3 regions of the Ruegeria sp. AP12 genome follow, and region 1 is predicted to be linked to each of the others. Evidence: riboswitches for the same ligand, from Rfam matches in the RefSeq annotation. Region 1 holds a riboswitch; each other region holds the start of a gene.
The links. Region 1 has a riboswitch for cobalamin ahead of ACR0E6_RS09900 (hypothetical protein). Riboswitches for the same ligand answer to the same signal wherever they lie in the genome.
Positions count from the first base shown of each region.

Region 1 (7,903 bases):
ATGCGATAAGCGCGGGCGCAAATCTCGGTCTTGCGTTCGAACGTATCGGCCTGACCGGCCTCGTCAAAGGCCATGACCACCACGGCGGCACCATAGGCCAGACACAGACCCGCGTGATGGCGAAACGCCTCTTCTCCCTCTTTCAGGCTGATCGAGTTCACCACCGGCTTGCCCTGCACGCATTGCAGCCCGGCCTCGATCACCTCCCATTTCGAGCTGTCGATCATGATTGGCACGCGGGCGATATCGGGCTCGGACGCGACAAGGTTCAGGTATTCGACCATCGCCTGTTTGCTGTCGATCAGCCCTTCATCCATGTTGATGTCGATGATCTGAGCGCCGTTTTCCACTTGATCCCGCGCAACGTCCAGCGCGGCGGCATAGTCGCGGTTCACGATCAATTTGCGAAACCGGGCCGAGCCGGTGACGTTGGTCCGCTCACCCACATTCACAAAGGGGATGTCTGGCGTCAGGACAAAAGGCTCCAGCCCCGAGAGGCGCAGATGACGGGTCATGCGGGTACCTTTCTGGGGGCAAAGGGCGCAACCGCTTCGGCGATCGCGCGGATATGGTCGGGCGTGGTGCCGCAGCAACCGCCGACCACGTTGACGATGCCATCGCGGGCAAACTCTTCGACCTGAGCGGCGGTCTGGTTCGGTGTTTCGTCATACTGGCCGAACTCATTCGGCAGGCCCGCGTTGGGGTAGGCGCAGGTCAGGGCGGTCGCCACGCCCGAAATCTCGGCCATATGCGGGCGCATGGATGCAGCGCCAAGGGCGCAGTTCAGCCCGACGGTGAAAGGGCGCGCATGGGCGACCGAGTGCCAGAAGGCGGTGGGTGTCTGGCCAGAAAGCGTCCGGCCCGAGGCATCGGTGATCGTGCCCGAGATCATCAGCGGCAGGCAGCGTCCGGCCTTGGCGAAGCTCTCGAAGGCCGCGAAAATCGCCGCCTTGGCGTTCAGCGTGTCAAAGATCGTCTCGATCAGGATCAGGTCAGAGCCTCCTTCGATCAGCCCGTCGATCTGCTGGCCATAGGCTATGCGCAGATCATCGAAACTGACGGCGCGGTATCCGGGATCGTTCACATCCGGGCTGATCGAGGCCGTCCGGTTCGTCGGGCCCACAGCCCCGGCCACAAACCGGGGTTTGCCGTCCTCAGCCGTGGCCCGGTCCGCCGCGCGCCGCGCCACCTGCGCGCCTGCGACGTTCAGATCATGCACCGCAGCCTCCAGCCCGTAATCGGCTTGCGCGATGGTGGTTGAGGAAAAAGTGTTGGTTTCAAGGATATCCGCCCCGGCCATTGCGAACTCGTATTGAATGTCCTCAACTGCCTGCGGCTGGGTCAGCACCAACAGGTCGTTGTTGCCCTGTTGCGGAAGGTCCGGGTGATAATGATGCCGACAACCGGGGCCATGGATGTGACCGTTGGCGGTAAAATCCTCTTCGGTCATGTTCAGCGCCTGGATCATTGTGCCCATGGCCCCGTCAAGGATCAGGATGCGCTGGGCAGCCAATGCGCGCAGCGTCGCGAGCGCGGGTGTGTCGGGCAAGGTAAAGTCAAGCATTCGCGGTATCCAATCGGCTGTGTTGGCCGAAGGTATAGCGCGTTGACATTATGAGGTGAAATGATTGTTATTCGACAAAATTATGAGCTTGCATCATAATGTGTCTTGTTCGGCGCGCAAATCCAACCGAATCACCAATAAGCAGCCAAAGCATTGCCCGGCCAAAATCGTCCAAAATGCGGGCGATGGCACAAGCTGAATTGCCCGCATGAGGTTACAAGGCGGCTCGGCGCGCGCGATGGCCCCCTCGGCGCTGTTTTGCGGGCAGGGCCAGGAACAATGGTTCCAGGGGCATCTGCATGGATCGGGCCAGCAGGTCGCAGAACACAGCGATGGCGGGTGAGGTCTCGGCAAACGGTTTGGCCTTGGCCAAAGCAATCCGCGCCTGCGCGTGGTAGTTCGCGGAACCGGGCAGGCCACCCAGCCATTGCATATAGCCCATCTGCCCCAGTTCTTGCGCGCGCTGCGGTGGCACGTGGCCGGTATCCAGTTGGGAAATGGTCAGGTCAAGCATAACGCCGCCCTCCGCGCTTTTGGGCGGCTTGTGTGGGGCATCAACAGTGATGTCTGGCCAGTGCGGTCCATCTCTTGTCGCTCCGTCCACGGGCACCCCGCCCGAGTTAAGGTGACTGCGGCACATATGCGCCGGAGATGGCAGGTCTCCTGACTTGCGGTTCATCGCTGTCCCCGTCCTTCCCGGACAACCCAAGCGGGGTCATCCAGTGGTCTGTCGGGGGTCGCTCGCCGCTTACAGTTGCGGGGGCAGTTGCGGCTTTGGGCGTTTGCCCGCACCGCATTCCCTTTTCAGCCGACTCAGAGCGTCGGACACCATCGGCAGCACAGTCTCATAAGGCCAAAGCCCTGTCCACCGGTGCCAGCAAAGCACGCAGCGTCGGATTGCAACCCGGCAGGAATTGAACCCAAATCAAACTGCGAAACACCTCTAATCCCGAGAGCCGGACCAGCGCACCAGAAGACTGGCCGCGATGGGCGCGCCGATGATCACCAGAACGATCCGTGTCAGGTGGTGGGTAATGACAAACCCGAGATCCGCGCCCGAGACGATGGCCAAGACCGTCATTTCAGCCTGCCCGCCGGGGGCATAGGCGAGGAAGGCCTCGATCGGTTGTCCAAAACCCAACGTGGTCACAAGGGCCGTGAAGGCTGCTGCAAGTACGGCCAGCACAACAACATAGGCGCAGCCCGCCGCCACAACTTTGCGCAGCTCGACCCATGTGACGCCGACGAATTTCACGCCGATGGTGCAGCCGATAAAGAATTGCGCGACAAGGATCGCCTCGCGCGGTGGGCGGGTGTGGATGAAATCGCCCAGTGACAAGGCCGCAGTCAGGATCATTGGGCCCAGAATGGACGCTCCGAACAGGCCGATCCGCTCACCGCCTTTCCAGCCGACAATGGCGGCGACGACCATCAGCGCCAGTTCGTGCAAAGGCAGGTCGCGGGCGGGTTCGCCAATGGGGTTGGTCAGGTCAGCGTCGTAGAACAGGGTCAGGAGCAACGGGGCGAGCGTCACGATGATCAGCACGCGCGTGCCATGGATCAGGGACAGGGCGCGCGGATTGGCACCGGCCTCGGTGCCGAAGATGATCATGTCTTGCAACCCGCCAGGCATCGCGGCGTAAAAGGCCGTTTTGTCGTCAAAGCCCCAGACCTTGCGAAAGAACGGCACCCCGACCAAAGCGATCAACAGGATGAAGGGTGGGATCAGAGCAATCGACGCTGCCATTTTCGGCAGTTGGCCAAACAGATCAGGCGTGATCGAAGCCCCCACCGCCACGCCCAGGATAGTGCGCGCCGCGACCGAGATCTGCCCGAACCCCTCCATCGGCGCATGCGCCAGTGCCGCAATCAGGCAGGCGGTCATGGGGCCGAACAGAAAGGGCAGTGGCAGGCCCAGCATCCAGAATACGACCGTTCCCAGCCCGGCAAGGCCGAAGGTAATGGCCCGCCTAACGGGGCGGCTTGGTGATGTGGCTTGGACGGACAAATTTCAGGCCCGATGTCATTGGGTCAATTGTATCCAATGGTATACAAATGGGCGCGGTTTGCAAGACCACGCGCACCGACCATTCGGCATGCCCGAGTGAGGAGCGGCCCGTGATGCAGCTTGGCGCTATCAGCGTGTGTTGGATGAGATCCGGGAACGAGGTGTCGAAATCAAGGCGAGTGTCACTGAATTCGTTTCAACCCCACCAATCCAACAGGGCTTACGTGGGTGCCGACCCGCCAAATGCAGCCTGATAAGCCTTGTTGCTTTTCGCCCAGTCGATCAGTTCCTCACCCGCTTCCAGCGCGGCCTTCTCGTTTGGCGCATTCGAAATCGCGTCGAGCCGCTTGTGAAGGTCCGAACTGGGGTCTGCCGTCATCGCCCCAACCTCCATCACAAGGCTGACATTCGGGGGCGGGGTGTAGACATAGCCGTTCTGCGACTGAGCTTCGATCCGTTTGAGCAGGGCGGGCACGATGGATGCGGTGTCATGCACATAGTCCCAATTGGTCGAAAGCCCCTGAATCATCGGGTTATCGACCCCACCAAACAGCGTCACCGGTGTCGTCTTGTAGATCACAAGGGGCATTCCAGCGGCGTAGGCTGTTGTCACCTCGACAATACTGCCGCCATCGGGCACCCGGCCATCCATGTTGAACACAAGGCTCGAACAGCGCCCGAGCAATTGGTAGATATCCTGCGCGTAGCCGACCTTGAGGATGATATACAGCATCTCCTGGCCCTTTTGTGACCAGACCTGAGGGTCCTGCAACATATCCATCATCTTGGCGATCTCGACGCCGTCGCGCGGGGCGAGATAGGTGCCGAACCCTCCGGCCTCGAGCACGGCGGCGATGTTATATTGCTCCCAAAGATCACCGACGCTGAACATCGGGCCCGAGCAGAAAACGATATGGTCTGTCATGAAATGGTCCTCTGGTTAAAATTCAGTGTCGTCAGGCCGGGTCTGAAGCGGCTGCGCCGGGCTCCAGCCGACCGGCCCAATCGGCAACCAACTGCGCGCCTTCGGCTTCGCGCGCGGTGCCGTTTAGCATATCAGACAGCACCCGCGCACAGCGCAGGGCCAGCGAAACCGATCCGGCAGCCCCGGCTTCGTCAATTGCGGTGCGCAGCAGCGCCTCGGCCTCATCTTGTCGGTCCAGAACAGCCAGCACCTGTGCTTTCAACCGCATCAGGTCCGGGTTCCAAACCGGCTGGTTCAACATCCCCGACAGTTGCAGCCCGGTGTCAACGATCGCCAGCGCCGTATCCGGATCGTCATTGGCCAGCCGTGTGTCAGCCATGATCGCAAACCCCATGCCCGAGCCTGTCTGACTGCCGGTTTTCGCCAGCAAGGCCAGACCGGCATCAACCTCCTGACAACGCTTGTCCGGCGGGTCGATGGGTTGTCCGGCCCGGAACAACTGGCTTAACCCGCCCCAAAGCGGGATGCCAAGCTGGGCGCATGTCTCATAGGTCTCGGTGGCCAGAGCATAGGCGCGGTCACTGTCCCGGCGGCAATGCAGGGTGATGATCAGAAAGGCCCGTGCGGCGGCCAAGCTGAGCGCCGAGTTCAACCCCTCGGCCAGCGCCAACCCCGCCTCGGCACGTTTCAGCGCCGTATCGGGCGCGCCGCACCACCAATGGGCGACCGCGCTGACCCCATAGGCCAGAACGCCCTGATCGGTGCCAATCCCATAAGTAACCTCGGCGTAATCCTCGGGGCGGTAGAGACGGATCGCCTCTTCCGCATGTTCAACGGCAATCTCACCTTCGCCCAGTTGAAACCGCAGAAAGGCAAGCGTGGTATGGGCGCGCAACATGCCGATCCGGTTTGCGGTCGCGCCGGGCACAGCCAGAATGCGGTCGGCATATTCTATGCCCTTAGCGCAGTCTCCCTTGTCCAGAAAATGCGCGGCCAGCCCGTTCAGCGCCGATGAGGTCTCATCCGCGTCGTCAAGACGTTCGGCCAGTTCCAACGCGCGATCCAGCACCGGTTTGATTTCGGGTGAGGCAAAGCCCCGCACGCCCATGATCGCGTTTTCCAGCGGGATCTGGATGGACAGCTCGATCTCGTCCCGCTGGCGGTTTTCCTCGGTCTGCTCCAGCGAGGCCAAAGCACGGCGATACAGCACCGTTGCATCCTCGACCGCAGCTTGCTTGACCGCGCGCAGCCCGGCGTCGCGGTACCAGATGGCGGCATCGGTAAAATGCCGGGCAGCATGCAGGTGATGGGCGATCTTGTCGGGCTGTTCCGCCGTCCCGTCCTGAAGGCACACAGCGGCGCGGGCATGCAGATCGGTCCGCTCGGCCCGCAGAAGCGTGGCATAGACCGCGTCCTGCGTCAGCGCGTGGCGGAACATGTAGCCGTCATTGGTGCCCGAACGCGGACGCAGAATATCGGCCTCCAGCAAATCCCCGACCGTTCCGGATATCTCGACCTCATCGCGCTGGGCGACCTGGGACAGGATCGACATATCCAGATCCTCGCCCAGAACGGCGGCGACCTGAGCGGTCTTTTTCGACTCGGGCGACAGAGCGTCCAGCCGCTCCATGATCAGGCTGTTCAGGGTTGGCGGAACCGCGCGGCTTTGGCGGTGTCCGGTCTGGTTTTCCCCGGCAAAGCGGGCCAGTTCTTCGATATACAGGGGGTTGCCTGCGCCGCGTGTCAGGATATCTTCCAGTACCGCATCCGACAGGTCCGCGGGGGCTGCGGCCCGTTGCGCCAACTGCGTCGCCTGGTCGTGATCCAACGCTGCAAGCGCGATCACTTCGGACCGTTTTGCGGGCAGCCCCGGACTGCCATCATCGCGCTGCGCCACAAGGCAGAAAACCGGCAGCGGCTGAGGCCAGTCGAGCAGCATCTCCAGAAGTTCCAGGCTGGTGGCGTCACACCAGTGAAGGTCTTCGCAGACCAGCACGACAGGGCGATCAACGGCAAGTCGTGCAAGCCAGTGCCCGAGGGTCAGAAGTGTCCGGTGGCGCAGGGTTTCCGGGCTGGAATTTTCCAACGCGGCCGTGTCGGAGGTATGGATACCAAGCAACCGGGCAATCAGCGGCACGGTCTCGTCCGGTGCATTGTCTTGTTGCGTCACACCCTGTCTGAGACGGTTGAGCGCCTCGTCGTCCTCCATGCCCGGAGTGATACCAAGGCTTTGCTGGATCAGCCCGATGAAGGGTGCAAGCGGCGCGCTTGACGACAGCGCGTCACACTGTACCCCAAGCCAGATATGGGGGGTTTCGGCCAATTGGGCCCGGAAGGCACGCAGCAGGCTGGTTTTGCCAATCCCCGGATTGCCTTTCACCGTTGCCGCGACCGGCCCGTGTTCGGTAGCCTTTTGCCAGAGTTCGCGCAATTGACCCAGCACCGCCTCGCGCCCCAGCAGCAGGGTCGAGCCTGTGATGCTTCCAGACCTGGCATTGGCAGCGGCAGGGCGCAATACGCGGTGCAGAGGCAACGGGCGGGCGACGCCTTTCAGGTCAACCGGACCCAGAGGTTGCGATACGAACTTCTGTTTGAGCAGCGACATCACCGGATCGCTGACCAATACTGTTCCTGGACGGGCCTTCGCCTCGATCCGGGCGGCAATGTTCACTGTTTCACCAAACAGAACATCGCGCCCGCCCTGTTCGCTTTCACCCACCACCACCTCGCCGGTATGCACCCCGATGCGGGCCTGCAGGCGTGGAGCGTCCGGGTCCGTACCGGGAAGGGGCTGTTTCATCGCGTTCAATAGGTCCAGCGCGGCCCGCACAGCGCGCTCAGCGTCGTTTTCCCGCGCCTGCGGATAGCCGAAATACAGCAACAGGCCATCGCCCAGATACTTGGCGACCCGTCCGCCATAGTCTGTGAAAATGCGCCGTCCGGTTTCCTGATAGGCAAGGATCAGCGCGGCGTAATCCTCGGTGTCGATCCGGCCGCTCAGATCGGTCGATCCGGCCAGATCGACGAAGACCACAACAAGCTGCCGGCGTTCGCCGACGACATTGTGCCGGTTCGAGAGGTCTTCGTCGGAATGAACCATCTCTGCCCCCTGAAACGCCCCAAAATAAGGTTTAACGCGTTAACTCTTTCAGCTTGACCGCATGAGTTCCCCTGCGTCAAGTAAGAGTTGGCGCCTCTGACCCGGGTCATATCCCCGGCGATCGCCTCGAAAAACGGGCCGCAGGAGAAAGCACAATCATGAGCGATATCCGGTACATCAGCCTGTCCGACATGCATTTCGGGGCCGATAACAGCATCCTGACGCGGCTGACTAGGGCCGATGGTAAAGTGGACCCGAACCATCCAAGCGATCTGCTGGTGCAACTGGTGGGCTGCCTGCGTCATC
Region 1 is NZ_JBQFVZ010000002.1:399,274-407,176, reverse strand. It holds gene metH (methionine synthase) at 1-515, opposite strand, end outside; gene ACR0E6_RS09905 (homocysteine S-methyltransferase family protein) at 512-1,564, opposite strand; gene ACR0E6_RS09900 (hypothetical protein) at 1,779-2,078, opposite strand; cobalamin riboswitch at 2,201-2,412, opposite strand; gene ACR0E6_RS09895 (AbrB family transcriptional regulator) at 2,508-3,572, opposite strand; gene ACR0E6_RS09890 (nucleoside 2-deoxyribosyltransferase) at 3,793-4,497, opposite strand; gene ACR0E6_RS09885 (ATP-binding protein) at 4,529-7,597, opposite strand; gene ACR0E6_RS09880 (metallophosphoesterase family protein) at 7,756-7,903, shown strand, end outside.

Region 2 (7,903 bases), on a different contig from region 1:
GATGCCGACCTTGTGCTGTTGCCGGGCAGCAAATCCACCATTGGCGATCTGACCTATTTCCGGGCGCAAGGCTGGGATATTGACCTTCTCGCCCATGTACGCCGCGGCGGGCATGTTCTTGGCCTGTGCGGCGGCTATCAGATGCTGGGCAAAACGATCGCGGACCCCGACGGGGTGGACGGTCGGCCGGGCAAGGTTGAAGGGCTGGGCCTGCTGGATGTGGACACTGTCATGGCCGGTAAAAAGCATGTCACGCTGACCGAAGCCTGCGCCCTGCCCAACCGCGAACCGGTCAGCGGGTACGAGATTCACATGGGTGAAACGGAAGGCCCGGATTGTGCGCGGGCCTGGCTGGAGGTTGAGGGCCGCCCGGAAGGCGCAGCCAGCGCCAATGGGCGCATTCTGGGCAGCTATCTGCACGGCATATTTTCGTCCGACGCGTTTCGGGCGCAGTTTCTGGCAAAACTGGGTGTGAAATCCGAAACCGCCTATGAGGATGGTGTCGAGCAAACGCTGGATGATCTGGCCGATCACCTTGAGCAGAACATGAACCTGGATTTGCTGCTGGACCTTGCGCAGCCGCCGCAGCGGGACTGAGCGGTTATTCCAGCTCCTGCGCTGCCAGCGCCCGGTGAATCTCGCGCCGGACCATCTTGCGCACATTGCGGGTGATCCGCTCGCCCAGCACGCCCTGAAGCTCTTGCCGGACAACCTCGGCAATCATGTCACGCAGCGCGTCTTCGTCGATGGCCACGTCGCGCGCGGGCACAGCGTCTTCGGCCATCGGTTCAGCCACAGGCATGACTTCGGGCGAACGAATGAAGGTGGCCGGTTGCGGTTCTTCCTGTTCAGGCTCGGCCGCTGCAACTGTGTCCTCAACGCCTGTTGCCTGCTCTGCAGGCACATCCTCTGGCTCGGGCTCTTCGAACCCTGAATCCGTCGTCCAGGCGAGGCCCTGAGTCGGTGTCCCCGAATAGGCATCGTCACTGTCGCCATCGGGTTCCCACTGATCCTCGGTCCGGGCGATCGCAGCCTCCAGCGCTTCGATCTTCGCGCTCAGGCTGGTTGCCGGGTCTTCGCTGGCCTCAGGCTCTGGCGTGGCCTCTTCCTGACGCGGAACGTCACTGTTGGCCGCTGCGTCGGCCTTAACGATGTCACAGGCGCGCAGCAACATTGGTTTCGCCGATTCCTCGGCGCTGTATTTCGGTTCCAGCTTCAGCGGGGGCTGTTCAACCTGAGCGGGTTTTGAGATTCGCAACGCCTCGGTCAGCACCAAACGCCCGGGCTTGCGCGCACCCGAGGACGGGGCTTTGCGCCCCTCTTCGCTGACCAGACGTTTGACCGAAGACAAAACGTCTTCGATCCCGGCTTTTACGACATTGTCCGTCATTTTGCTCTACCGCTCTTTCCTCAGGCCCGAGTGTAGCCAATCCTGTCAGAGCGAACAACAGATAGTATTGCCCGTCAGTCCCGACGCAACGCTTTGAGGACGCGATCCAGGTCTTTGCTCTGTTTGCTGACCTGTGCAGGGGCTTTCTTGACCAGATTATAATAGAGCGTCGGGTCATAGATCTGCACCGCCAGACCCAGACGTTCCGCCGTCAACAGGCCCTGAGCCTGCAACAGCTGATACGCAGCGCGCGAACGCTCGGTGCGCGAGGCGACCTCGTTCAACTGCGCATCCAGCAAATCCTGCTGCGCGTTCAGAACGTCCAGCGTGGTCCGTGCGCCCAGCGTTGCCTCTTCGCGAATCCCGTCAAAGGCGACCTGCGAGGCGCGCACCTGCTCGGTCGACGCCCGCAGGCTGGCCGAAGCGGCCTGAAAGTTTGCATAGGCTTCGGACACGCCCTGCGTGATGTCCTTTTGCACGTTCAGAAGGTTCGCGCGCGACGCATCGCGGGTGGCCATCGCCCGGCGCACCGATGCCGCCAGACGTCCGCCGGCATAGATCGGCTGGTTGAAGTTCAGCGAGACACTCGCATTTTCGGTGTCATCGTCATTGTCATAGCTTTCCGTAATGCCCGCATCCGCATTCAGCGTGACATTCGGTCCCAGATTCGCCCGCTGCTGCTGGACCTGCAAATCAAGCGCACGCACTTCGTGCTGGGCCGCAAGAATGGCCGGATGGTTGCGGCGCGCGAACGAGATCGCCTCGGACTCGGACCGGGGCAGTGACGGAAGGCTGGGCTGACCAGCGGTCGCCCCCGGTAGTTTGCCGACGGCATTTACATATTCCGCCTGCGCCGTGCTCAGGTTACCGCGTGCAACTGCCAGATCGGCCTGGGAACTGGCCAGCTGTGCCTCGGACAGGGCGACGTCCGTGCGCGTGACTTCACCCACTTCGAAACGGTCCCGCGAGGCCCGAAGCTCCTCGGCCGACACATCGACGTCATTCACCTGAATCTGCACGGTTTCTTCCTGCAGAACGACGTTGAGATAAGCGTTTGCTGCGCGGAACAGAATGGCCTGCTCGACATCGATCAGGCTTTGGCGCGTGGACAACACGATTTCCTGCGCGGATTGCTTACCGAGAATCGAGAACCCGCCATCATAGATCAACTGGGCCAGCGTGAGGCCGGTAAAGAATGTCGAAGGCTCGTTCCGGACCACTATACCGCTAGTCGTTGTCCGCGTGTAATCCTGCGAAACGCGCACTGTCCAGTTGATGATCGGACGCAGCGCGGACACCGCAATGGCAACATCTTCATCAGCGGCACGCAACAGCGCGCGGTTCTGTTCAAGAAGACCGCTGGTGTTATACGCCCCGATAAAGGCATCGGTCAGGTTGTCCGCCCATGCCAGGCGTACAGGCATAACGCTAAGGGCCAGACCAGCGGTCACCGCCAAGGCCCTGACCAGCTTACCAGTTGCCGTTCCACGCATCACCAAATCCTCTCAAATCAAAATTACACTGCCCTGCGGGAAGTTTGCGTTGCCGTTTTCAACTAATCAAGGTGGCAGAAAAAACCACCGCCCGACTATAGCGAAAATGCACACTCGACTGAAAAACTGTCCAGTGTCGGCGCACTGGCGTTGAAAGCGTCGCGCCAGCTGACCCGGTCACCAGCCTTGCGCCCGATCCGAACGACGCCCAGACCATCCTGCACAAACAGACAGGCGATGCGCCCGTTGTCTTTCAACTGACCGAGCAGAGTGTCCGGCACCTGCTGCACGCCGCCCTGTATCATGATCACGTCGTAAGGCCCGTGTTCCTCGGCCCCTTGCTCCAGCGGGCCCACATGCACCACGGCATTGTCTGCATCCGCCTCGGTCAGGGCATCCTGCGCTTCTGCGGCCAGCGCCTCATCGCTTTCAACAGCAACCACCAGTTCAGCCATGCGCGCGGCAACGGCGGTGGAATACCCCAGCCCCGGCGCGATATCCAGAACCGCCTCATCTTTGCAAATATTCACAGCGTCCAGCATCTTGGCCAGAGTCCGAGGCTCCAGCATGCTGCGCCCGTCCCCCAGATCGATTATGCCTTCAACATAGGCGGCCTCGCGCTGCGCATCCGGCACAAAATTTTCACGCGGGACGGTCAGCATGGCATCGATGATCGGGAATTTCGTGACATCAGAGGGCCGAATCTGCGTATCGACCATAGTGCGGCGTCGGGTTGCGAAATCTGTCATGTGATCTCTCGTCTGAATTCCCACGTTTTTTTGGCTTTTGCCACATCCCGCAGCAACCGGCAACGGCCCTGTTGCCACAGCCCGGCCCGTGCGACAGGTTTGTGATCCGGCCCAGATCAGCATTTCCCGCCTCAGGCGCCAAAATTACACGCAATCCTCTGGACGCCCCATAAGAAAGCTGCTAAAACGCCTGTCACACCACGGCAAGTATTTGATTTTACTTGAAAAGGCGAGTTGGCGGAGTGGTGACGCAGCGGATTGCAAATCCGTGTACACCGGTTCGATTCCGGTACTCGCCTCCACTTCCTTCAATACCTTCACCTCGCGACGCAAAGACGAAAGCGCGCCTCCCTTAGGAATCGCGCCCCGCCGGGACAACCTCATAACCCGGTTCTTCAGGTTCATCGTCCTGCATTTCAGGTGGAAAGCCGGGCGCGCGGATGTCGAGGCCGGTGGCGTCTTCCAGGCGTTTGATGATGTTGGGCGACAGCTCGCGGTCACCGTAACGAGCGATGCCGTCCTCGAAGATCTTGATCATGATCGGGTTGATCTCAAGTGGGACACCCGCGCGGTCGGCGACGTCCTGAAACAGGCCGATATCCTTTTTGACAAGGTCCATTGTAAAGGAAATATCGCGCGAACCGTTCAGGATGACCTGGCTTTCGGTTTCATGCACAAACGACGTACCGGACGAGATCTTGATCGCCTCATAGGTCGTGTTCAGGTCCATCCCGGCGGCTTTGGCGGTCACCAATGCCTCGGCGCAGGTGATCAGGTTGGCGGTGGCCAGATAGTTGGTCAGAACTTTCAGAACCGAGGCCGAGCCCAGATCGCCCGTATGCAACACCCGACGGCCCATCGTTGTCAGGAAGGGCAGGATTCGCTCAAAGGTATCCCGGTCGCAACCCGCGAAGATCGAGATATTGCCGGTTGCCGCCCGGTGGCATCCGCCGGAAACCGGGCAATCAACCGCCGCCCCGCCCCGCTCGATGACCATGGCACCCAGCCGCTTGGCCTCGGCCTCGTCGGTGGTGGACATTTCCATCCAGATTTTGCCGGGGCCGACCTCGGGCAACATCTCCTGCATCACCGCGTCCGAAGCGGCAGGCGATGGCAGGCAGGTGATCACCGCGTCGCAATCGCGCATCAGCTGGGCCGGGCTTTCGGCGGCCTTTGCGCCCTTTTCGACGAATTCTTCCACCAGGTCTGCATTCAGGTCATGGACCGTCAGGTCGATCCCGTTGCGCAGCAACGAGCCCGAGAGTTTTCCGCCCACATTTCCAAGTCCGATGAACCCAACTTTCATTATTCGCGTCTCCCTGCGTGTTTTCCGGTATGCGACCATGTCGCGGGCACCGCGTCATGCCGCCCAGCGACGCTGGCAGGTCGCTTTTCATCCTAGCCACGCGATGGTGGTCGCATCGCGCTTGACAACCTGCCCACACGTGCCGCATGTCCCTGTCGTTGGTGTCGGCGACAGCCGATGAAAAGGGAATGCGTCAACGGTTTATCCGCCAAACGCAGCCGCCCCCGCGACCGTGACCGGAGAGGGTGCCCAATGCCACTGGCCTGCCAGGCCGGGAAGGCGGGACATCCGACAGAGGAGCCAGACGAACCGGGCCTCTGACATCCGCAAGCCGGGAGACCTGCCAGCACCCGAAGTTGAAACCGGGCGGGGTGTTCCGGTGTCGGGTCCATGTGCATCGCGTGGCCCGCATGAAACCCCGTCCCCCGCGAAGAGGATTTGGGGGGATGAGAGACATGACCGAGACTGCGCCGGTCGAGCTGCTGGTTTGCACCACGTGCCGCCGTGGTCTGCCCATCGAGGATGATGACCAGCGCCCCGGCACATTGCTGCACAAAGCGCTGGAACAGGCGGACCTGCCCGAGGGCGTCACACTGAAAGCCGTCGAATGCCTGTCGAATTGCGATCAGGGCTGTTCCATCGTGCTGCGTGGCGGGCCGGATCGCTGGACCTTTGTCTATGAGAACCTCAACGAAACCGATCACGTTGACGTCATCGTCGACGGAGCGACCAAGTATCTGGCCACCGAGGACGGCTTGGTCAAATGGCGCGAGCGCCCCGAACATTTTCGCAAAAACTGCGCCTCGCGCATTCCCCCGATTGGAGCCCTGAAATGAGCAACCTCGAAAAACTCCCCGTCACCGTCATCACCGGCTTTCTGGGCTCGGGCAAAACGACGCTGGTCAAGCATCTGATGCAGAACCCGCAAGGCAAACGTCTGGCCGTGGTGGTCAACGAGTTCGGCGATGTGGGCGTTGATGGCGACATCCTGAAATCCTGCGCGATCCCGGATTGCCCGGCGGAAAACATCATGGAACTGGCCAATGGCTGCATCTGCTGCACCGTGGCCGATGACTTCATCCCCACCATCGAGGCGCTGATGGCGCTGGAGCCGCGCCCGGATCATATCCTGATCGAAACTTCAGGCCTCGCCCTGCCGAAACCGCTGCTGAAGGCGTTCGACTGGCCCGATATCCGGTCGAAGATCACCGTGGACGGCGTGATCGCCTTGGCAGATGCCGAGGCTGTCGCCGCCGGTCGCTTCGCCCCGAATGTCGAGGCGGTGGATGCCCAGCGCTTGGCCGATGACTCGATCGACCACGAAACACCTTTGTCGGAGGTGTTCGAGGACCAGATCTCCTGCGCCGACATCATCCTGCTGACCAAACCCGATCTGGCCGGTCCCGAAGGTGTGGCGAAAGCCAAAGAAATCATCGCGGCCGAAGCCCCGCGCCCTCTGCCCGTGGTTGAAGTGGCCGAAGGTGCCGTGGACGTGCGCGTCGTGCTGGGCCTTGAGGCCGCCGCCGAGGATGACATGGACGCTCGACCGTCGCATCACGACGGCCACCACGACCACGAGCATGACGATTTCGAAAGCATCATCGTCGAACTGCCGGAACAGACCGAACCCGCCGATCTGGTCGCCAAGATCGAACGTCTGGCGAATGAGCTGAACATCCTGCGCGTCAAGGGCTATGCCGCCGTTCAGGGCAAACCCATGCGTCTGCTGGTGCAGGCCGTCGGTGCCCGCGTCCGGCACCAATATGACCGCCCCTGGGAGCCCGGTGAGGAGCGCCGCTCGCGCCTTGTGGTCATTGCCGAGCATGACGACATCAAAGAAGCCGCGATCCGCAATATCCTCGTGGGTGTGACCGAGGCTGCCGAGTAAGCCATGCACGTCGTCTTCCGCGAAAGCCACGGGTTAGAGGAAACCGAGACCCCGACCGATCTGGGCCAGAGCCCGGCGGATTTGGTGGTGCTGTCGTTCTCGGACAGTGACCTTGGCGCTTTTGCGGCGGGCTGGCATCGCGGTGGGGGCGCTCACGGGCGGATGCCGACGATGCGGCTGGCGAACCTGACGGCGCTGAAACACCCTTTGTCGGTCGATACTTATGTCGAACAGACGCTGGAGGGTGCAAAGGGCATCCTGATCCGCCTGATCGGCGGGGTGCCCTACTGGTCCTACGGGTTGCAACAGGTTCTGGCACTGGCGCAGGCCAAGGGCATCGCGCTGGCGGTGCTGCCTGCGGATGGGCGCGAGGATACGCGGCTGGATGACTATTCCACCCTTCCCGTCTCGACCCTGCGGCGGCTGGCGCATCTGTGCGACACCGGTGGAGAGGTCGCGGCACAGGCCGCCTTGGCGCAGATGGCGCTGGCGGCGGGGCTTTATGCCGGACCGGTGATGGGGGCCAAGACTCTGCCTGAATGTGGCGCTTGGTGCCCGGACCGCGGCGTGATCCCGGTGGATACGGCGTTTTCGGGCGATGCGAAACGCATCCTCGTCACCTTCTACCGCGGCTATCTGACCTCAGCCGACACCGCCCCGGTCGCGGTCCTGATCCGCAGCCTGCGCGCTCGGGGTTTTGAGGCGGTGGGCCTGTTCGCTCCGTCGCTGAAAGCCCCTGTAGCGGCGGATTGGCTGCGTGAACAGGTCGTGGCACTGGCCCCGTCGGCCATCATCAACGCCACCTCATTCTCGGGCAAAGGCGCGTCGGGCACCTCGCCTCTGGACGCCGCCAACGTGCCGGTGTTTCAGGTCGCGCTGGCCACCTCGCGCCGCAAGGCATGGGCCGAGGCGGAACGCGGGCTATCCCCCGCCGACCTCGCCATGCATGTGGTACTGCCCGAAGTGGACGGGCGGATTTCAGCGGGCATCGCCTCGTTCAAGGAACCGGGCAAGCGCGACCCGCATCTGGAATATTCCCGTTTCGCCCACCGGGCCGAGCCCGAGCGGATCGAAGCG
Region 2 is NZ_JBQFVZ010000001.1:349,668-357,570, reverse strand. It holds gene ACR0E6_RS01770 (cobyric acid synthase) at 1-597, shown strand, start outside; gene ACR0E6_RS01765 (hypothetical protein) at 602-1,390, opposite strand; gene ACR0E6_RS01760 (TolC family outer membrane protein) at 1,465-2,883, opposite strand; gene ACR0E6_RS01755 (protein-L-isoaspartate O-methyltransferase family protein) at 2,979-3,632, opposite strand; tRNA gene ACR0E6_RS01750 (tRNA-Cys) at 3,861-3,934, shown strand; gene ACR0E6_RS01745 (NAD(P)-dependent oxidoreductase) at 3,985-4,977, opposite strand; cobalamin riboswitch at 5,081-5,300, shown strand; gene ACR0E6_RS01740 (DUF1636 domain-containing protein) at 5,394-5,774, shown strand; gene cobW (cobalamin biosynthesis protein CobW) at 5,771-6,826, shown strand; gene cobN (cobaltochelatase subunit CobN) at 6,830-7,903, shown strand, end outside.
Region 2: another riboswitch for cobalamin. It lies ahead of ACR0E6_RS01740 (DUF1636 domain-containing protein); the one in region 1 lies ahead of ACR0E6_RS09900 (hypothetical protein).

Region 3 (7,903 bases), on a different contig from region 1:
CGCGCCGCAGGTCGGGCAACTGCGCTGCCACCCGGCCTGCGAGATTTCACTGGGCGCGCCGCATTTGGCGCAGAATTTATGCGTTTCATGCCAGCCGATTACCGCCTTGGCCGTCGCCGCCAGTTCGGCATCAAGGGGCGACAGGCGAGTCATGATCCGGCGCAGCTCGGCAAAGACATGGCCTTCGGGCAGGTCGGGATGTTGCTGTTCGGTCCGGTCGACAAACGCGCCAACACCGGTCAGGTCCAGCCCTTCGGCGGCCCAGTTCGAAATATCCAGCGCAAACAAAGGGGCATCTGAAGCATCCAGCCCCAGAAAGATCGGGGCAGAAACAATCCCTCCGGGTCCACGTGTGATCAGGGGATGAGACATGGGCTGCAAAGCCAACCGATCCAGCCTGTCACCCTGCACCAGCAGTTTACCGCGCCACAGCAGAACACATCTGGCTGCCGGATCGCCTTGTGCTTGTGACAACTTCTCGGCGTCGCCCCGAATATGGGCCGCACGGTTCAGACCCGCGCCACCGAAAGTCACCTGTTCTGCATTTATCATCACCTGCCCCTTCGGCTTTGCTGACAGGGCTGCCATGACTGCCCCGGCGTTGCAATGGCCTTTCGCGGTGCCGGGCCATGCGCGGCCAGAGGCAATGCTTGCACAGGCCTGGAAACATTGGCATTAAGTCTACCAATTGTTGATTTTGATTTAGCACCAGCATCCAATAGTAGAATTCAAGAGTGAAAACTGGAACTTTTAGACCGGGTCAAACTGAAAGTTCGGATGTGCATATTCGTATCCTCGCGACAACTGATCTGCACATGAATCTGACCGGTTTCGACTATTACTCGGATCAGCCGGACCCGACAATTGGGTTCACGCGAACCGCCAGTCTGATCCGCGCAGCACGAACCGAAGCAGACGGCGCGCTTGTTTTGCTGTTCGACAATGGCGATGCGCTTCAGGGCACGCCGCTGGGCGATCAGGCGGCACAGGACCCTGACGGCCATCCAATGATGCAAGGGTTTGCGGCCTTGCACTATGACGCCGTCGGGCTTGGCAATCACGATTTCGGCTTTGGGTTGGAGGTGCTGGACACTGTTCTTGATCAGGCTCCATGTCCTGTCCTGTGCAGCAATATGCGCCGCCGGTCGGGGGGTTCGCAACGCTGGCAGGGCCATGCAGTGCTTGACCAATCGATTTCTCTGAACGGGCAAGACATTCCCATCCGCGTGGGCGTGTTGTCGGTTCTGCCCCCTCAGACCGCGCAATGGGAAGCGCACCATCTGGGCCATGATATCACGGTCGAGGACTGTCTGAGCGCGGCGCGACGCACCGTGCAGATTCTGAAATCGGCGGGGTGTGATCTGGTCATCGCGCTGGCCCATTCCGGCCTCGGTCAGGATCAGGATGTACCGGGGCTGGAGAATGCCGTGATCCCGCTGGCCGCCATTGACGACGTTGACGCCCTCGTGGCCGGGCACACGCATCTGACCCTTCCCGGCAACGACCATCAGGGGCTGGCCCATGTCGACCCCGAGGCCGGATTGGTCCATGGCAAACCGGTTGTCATGCCCGGGTCCGCAGGAAGTCACCTGGGCGTGATTGATCTGAACCTGTGCCACTCTGCCGATCTCGGGTGGCAGGTCATCGACCAGCAGGTCGCGTTGAGACCGCTTCGCCGGACCAAACCCACCCCTGAAACGCCAGAGGATCCCGACATGGTCCGGCTTTTTGCACCCGTGCACGCCCGAACCCGCACCAAGATGGCCGAGCCGGTGGCGCGAATCGCACAACCGATGCACAGCTTTTTCAGCTTTTGCGCCGTTGATCGGGGGCTGGCTCTGGTGGCCTCGGCGCAGGCCGCCGCCTTGCGCCCCTATCTGTCCGGCACCCCACTGGCCAATATGCCCATGTTGTCCGCCGTTTCGCCCTATAAATGCGGTGGTCGGTCCGGGCCGCGCTATTATACCGATGTCCCGGCGGGCGAGGTGTGCCTGCGCCACATCGCGGACCTTTACGTCTTTCCGAACGAACTGAGGGCGGTGAAGGTCAGTGGCGCTCAGGTGCTGGACTGGCTTGAGATGTCGGCGGGTCTTTTCAACACCCTGCGTCGCGACGCCGAGACCGATCTGATCGACTCCGGTCGGGTTGGGTACAATTTCGACCTTCTCTTTGGCCTGACCTACCAGATCGACCTGTCCTGCCCGGCCCGGTTTGACGCTCAGGGGCAGTTGATCGACAATTCTCACCGCCGCATCCGGCAGGCCAGAATTGACGGGTCTACGCTTGACCCCAATCAGGATTTTGTGGTCGCGCTCAACAACTATCGCGCCAATGGTGGCGGGCATTTCCCGTTTGTGGAAACGGCTGAGCCGATCAACCTGCCCGCAATAGATATCAAGCGAATCCTACGCGATTATCTGACCGGGACCCTGCCCGCCGACCCGCTGTCTCAGGCGGTTCATCCGTTTTCGTTCACGCCGCAGGTCGGGGTTCAGGTGATCCTTAGAACAGGGCCCGGCGCGCTGAAGTACCTGCCCGAATTGCAGAACTACGACCCTATCGTTCTGGACCCAGACCCGCAGGGGTTCGAACGCATCCGGCTGACACTCTGACGGGTTGTCATTTTCCCCAGGCTTCCCTATATCAAGTGCTGAGAGGTTGGCGCGGGCGAGCGCCTCGCCAACCTGGTCAGGTCCGGAAGGAAGCAGCCACAACGAGCCCCGCTTGGGTCGATGTCCAACCTCTCACCTTTCCCCCACGTATCCGCTCATCAGCACGATCAGGCAACCAAACGGGGCCAGATTGCCGAATTCCGGCGGGCAAATGCGCCGATATGGCCGATCTCTTTCACTCCGAACTCCTTGGGCGACAACAGGTGCCGCCGCGCGCCCAGCCCATACAGATCCGCCAGACGCCATACGGCTTTTGGCGGGACGGTCTGATCGTCGTCGCTGGTGAACAGATCCACCGGAACACCCAGATCCGACCAGCGCGCCGGTGGCAGTTTTTGCCCGATCTCAGGCACATAATTCAGCGGCGCGGTGCACCACCTGCGCCATTGCCAATAGACAGAGCCCGGCAGATCGGCGCCGAACCCAATGGCTTTACCGGGCAGATACCCCAGGGCTTTCACAAGCAGCGGTACATGCCCATGCCAGAACGCCCAGGCCAACCCCCGATAGGGCCATGGGTGATCGGACAGCGTCACCAACCCCGAGCAGACACAGATCATCCGGTCGATCTGGTCAATATCCGGCTGAATCGGCCCCAGCATTCCGCCGACGGAATGACCAATGCTCCACTGCCGGGCGTCGGGAAACCTTCGGCGCATCTCGGCCCGTGCTGCGGGCATATCGATCAGCGCCCAATCCGACATCGTGACCTGCGAGTCGCTCATGGGGCCGGAAACAGAGTGACCGAAATCACGATAGTCATACGTCAGGCAGGCCATGCCACGCTCGGCAGCCAACCACCGGGCAAAGTGCTGGTAGTAGTCGCGCGGCACACCGGTCGCCCCGTTCAGTACCACCACCGTTTCGGGATCAGTAAAAGGCCGATACAGCCGCGCCGACAGCTGCGCCGGACCAGCGGGAAACTGGAAATCCTCGATCTTCACGTGCTGCTGCGTGTCCAACATCGAACCTGTGGGCCTTTCTGAACCAATCGGTTTACCTGCCCAAGAGGCACAACAACCCGCAGCCGAGTCAACCCTGCTGCCACTTGACCACACGTCGCCCGGCACAAGGCATGTGTACGTGACCCCCAAAACCCCGCTTGACTCAGAACGCGAACAGACGCTAGCGGTTGTGTGATGGTTTCCGATCCACACAATAGGTCGGGATGAAAAGGGAACACGGTGCGGTTCTGCCCGGTCAAACCGGAACGAACCAAGGCCGCGACTGCCCCCGCAACTGTAAGCGGTAAGCGATGCCGGAATGCCACTGGCCGAAAGGCTGGGAAGGTCGGCAAAGCAACGACCCGCAAGTCAGGAGACCTGCCATCATCAACGTAACCGAAACTCGGGCGGGGTGTCCGGGCAGGTCCTGACAGCGCATAGCTGAAACGCCTGCCAACGTCCCCGTCCGCCGCGCGGAGGGAGCAGGATGATCTGGAAGACAAAAACCCACGAATACGTGGCGACCATTTGCCAACGCACAGGCGGGCCCTGCCCCGCAATGGCGCGCATGGCACGCGCGCTGGCAGAGGCGATGAACAAGGCCGACCACGTCACCAGCGAACGATTCGAAATCGAAGGCAGCAGCGACCTGACGCATTGCGCGCAAGGGTGCATGGCCCGCTTTCGCGCCGGACCAGAACAGATACGCATCTTCTGCGGGACCGAGGCGGACACGCCGATCCAAACGCTGGATACCTATGCCGACCTGATTTTTAACGAAACATGCGCGGCCCTTCCGTCCGGGGCCTTGCCAAGAACGCCTTGCGCCATGCTTGAGGTCTTGGCCCTGAGGCCTTCAAGACCAGTGCAGGAACCGGCACGGGTATCAGCCTGAACGCGCATCCAAAGCTGCGTGGGTCGCATTCGTGGCCCATGCCATCTGCTCGTCGGTTTCCACCGCGCAGGGGCGCAGGGCCCGCAACCGGGCCAGCGCCTTGTCTGCCGGTTCCCCGCATTCCAGCATCAGGCGCAAGACCACCATACCGGATCGCCCGCACCCACCCCGGCAATGCACCAGCACCCGGCCACCGCCGGACAAAGCCTGCCGCGCCGATGCGCTGACCGACCCCCACCGATCCTGAACGGCGCGCGGCGGAGCGCCAAAATCCTCGACCGGCAAATGAACCCATCGGCTGGCGCGGCCCTGAATGTCACTGCCAAAGGTCCGGGCCCCGTCCTGCAACATCTCAACTTCCGTGGTCATCGAGATCACAAGACCGGGTTTCCAATCCGCGATTGTATCCAGATCGCCCGCATAATCTCCGCCGCGTCCCGGCATCGAGGTCACCGCAAGTGTTCCGCCTCCGACTTGCAGCGCGTAGACGACCAGTTGCGACATCAAAGATTTCCTCCCAAACCCAAGCCTGCTTTTAAAATGTGCTTCAAAAATACTGAGATTCCAGTTTACGCCGATCTCGGGTCTTTCCAAACCAAATTTCGCCGACCCTGCGGTGGACGCGGGCTGCAGCGACCACTACGCTGCGACGACGTCCCGAATCCGCCAGAGCAGACATGACCGACACAGACAGCCCCGCCTATCAGGTTCTCGCCCGCAAATACCGTCCGGAAACCTTTGCTGATCTGGTGGGTCAGGATGCCATGGTGCGCACGCTGAAAAATGCGTTCGAAGCCGACCGGATCGCCCAGGCCTTTGTCATGACCGGCATCCGCGGCACCGGCAAGACGACCACGGCGCGGATCATCGCCAAAGGTATGAACTGCATCGGCCCGGACGGAAGTGGCGGTCCAACGACTGAGCCCTGTGGCGTCTGCGAGCATTGCACCGCGATCATGGAGGGCCGCCATGTCGACGTGATGGAGATGGACGCCGCCAGCCGTACCGGCGTCAATGATATTCGCGAGATCATCGACAGCGTCCGCTACCGCGCCGCCTCGGCCCGCTATAAGATCTATATCATCGATGAGGTTCACATGCTCTCGACCAGCGCCTTCAACGCGCTGCTCAAGACGCTGGAGGAGCCGCCCGAACATGTGAAGTTCATCTTCGCGACCACCGAGATTCGCAAGGTGCCGGTCACGGTCCTGTCCCGCTGCCAGCGCTTCGACCTGCGCCGGATCGAGCCCGAAGATATGATCGGTCTGCTGCAAAAGATCGCCAGCGCCGAAGGGGCCGAGATTGCCGAGGACGCGCTGGCCTTGATCACCCGCGCGGCCGAGGGGTCTGCCCGCGACGCAACCTCACTGTTGGATCAGGCGATTTCTCACGGCGCAGGCGAAACCACCGCCGACCAGGTGCGCGCCATGCTGGGGCTGGCCGACCGTGGCCGGGTGCTGGACCTGATGGATATGATCCTGCGCGGCGATGCCGCCGGGGCCCTGACCGAGCTTAGCGCGCAATATGCCGAAGGGGCCGACCCGCTGGCGGTGCTGCGCGATCTGGCCGAGATCACCCATTGGGTCTCGGTCGTCAAAATCACGCCGGACGCAGCCGAGGATCCGACAGTATCCCCTGATGAGCGCGCCCGTGGCCAGCAGATGGCCGACGCCCTGCCCATGCGTGTGCTGACCCGCATGTGGCAAATGCTGTTGAAGGCGCTGGAGGAGGTCTCGGCCGCCCCCAACGCCATGATGGCCGCCGAAATGGCAGTGATCCGTCTGACCCATGTGGCCGACCTGCCCAGTCCGGAAGAACTGATCAAACGTCTGCAGGATGCACCTGCGCCACCAAATGGCGGACCGGGCGGCGGTATGCCGATCCACGGCAACGGCACTGCACCGGTTGAAGCGCGCGCAGCACCGACCTATACGCCTGCGCCTCGCGGGGCAGGGGGTGCTCCGGTCGCGGCGCTGGCCCAGGACACGCAGGCCGCTTTGGCGCGCTATCCCAGTTTCGATCACGTGGTCGAACTGATCCGCGTCAACCGTGATGTGAAACTGTTGGTCGAGGTCGAAAACGGCGTGCGGCTGGTTTCCTATCAGCCGGGACGCATCGAGTTTACGCCTGCGCCGCAAGCCCCGACGGATCTGGCCCCACGGTTGGGCTCGGCCCTGCAGCGGTGGACAGGCAATCGCTGGGCCGTGTCGATTGTGTCCGATGGCGACGCGCCGACGATTGCCGAGATTCGCGACAGGGCGGAACTGGCGCTGAAAGAAGAAGCCTCGGAACACCCGCTGGTTCAGGCCGTGCTGGCACATTTCCCAAAGGCCAAGATCACCAGAATAGAAACCCCCGAACAACGCGCGGCACAGGTCGAAACCGAAGCCCTGCCAGAGGTCGAGGATGAATGGGACCCGTTCGAAGAGGATTAACTCGACCCCCGCCCCATGACCGAGGAGCCTGATGCGCACAACCCCGCTGCACCCCAAATTCGGCCTGATTGTTCATGACGTCGACCTGCGCGAGGTCACGCAGGATTATCTCTACCCCCAGATCCGGCATGCGTTTGAAACGCATTCCGCTCTGCTTTTTCCGGGGCAGAGCATCTCGGATGACGATCACATGCGTCTGGGTGAACTGTTTGGTCCGCTGGAAAATCGCGAACAAATGGCGGCGGGGCGCGATGTGGAGTTTCAGGTGTCGGAACTGTCCAATCAGACAGAGGACGGCTTGCGAGCCCGCGATGATCTGCGCCTGCTGGATTTGCAGGCCAATATGCTGTGGCACACGGACAGCACGTTCCTGCCTACCCCTGCTCTGATCAATATTCTGACCGCCCTCGTGGTCCCACCCAGCGGCGGCGAGACGGAACTTGCCTCGACACGCGCCGCCTGGGCCGAGATGCCCGGCCACCTGAAAGAACCGCTGCAAGACGCCATCATCTGGCACAGGCTGTCGCATTCCCGCATGAAAATCGATGCCGATCTGGCAGCCCTGCCCCGGATGACCCGCTGGCCCGATCGGCCCTGGCGGGCAATCTGGCCGAACCCCGTGACGGGCGAAGAGGCCCTGTTCATAGCATCCCACGCCTTCGCCATCGAAGGGCTGGGGCACAAGGAAAGCCAGGCCATTCTGGACGAGGCCATCGCCTTTTGCACCCGGCCCGAATATGTCTATTCGCATCAATGGACCGCGGGCGACGTCCTGATCTGGGACGAGCGGGCGACGCTGCACCGTGGGCGGCCTTGGGATTACAACCATCCGCGCACATTGCGGTCGATCTGCTGTTCCGTAACCGAAACGGACGGGCTGGACCGCGTGCGCGTGGTGTAACGCGAAGCCCGGAACACTCCCGCGCCCGCCACGGGCCATCGGCTGACGCCGATGCC
Region 3 is NZ_JBQFVZ010000011.1:47-7,949, reverse strand. It holds gene nudC (NAD(+) diphosphatase) at 1-552, opposite strand, end outside; gene ACR0E6_RS19960 (bifunctional 2',3'-cyclic-nucleotide 2'-phosphodiesterase/3'-nucleotidase) at 735-2,612, shown strand; RNA gene ffs (signal recognition particle sRNA small type) at 2,652-2,750, shown strand; gene ACR0E6_RS19950 (alpha/beta hydrolase family protein) at 2,780-3,637, opposite strand; cobalamin riboswitch at 3,796-4,016, shown strand; gene ACR0E6_RS19945 (hypothetical protein) at 4,104-4,511, shown strand; gene ACR0E6_RS19940 (protein-tyrosine phosphatase family protein) at 4,503-5,015, opposite strand; gene ACR0E6_RS19935 (DNA polymerase III subunit gamma/tau) at 5,189-6,946, shown strand; gene ACR0E6_RS19930 (TauD/TfdA dioxygenase family protein) at 6,978-7,847, shown strand.
Region 3: another riboswitch for cobalamin. It lies ahead of ACR0E6_RS19945 (hypothetical protein); the one in region 1 lies ahead of ACR0E6_RS09900 (hypothetical protein).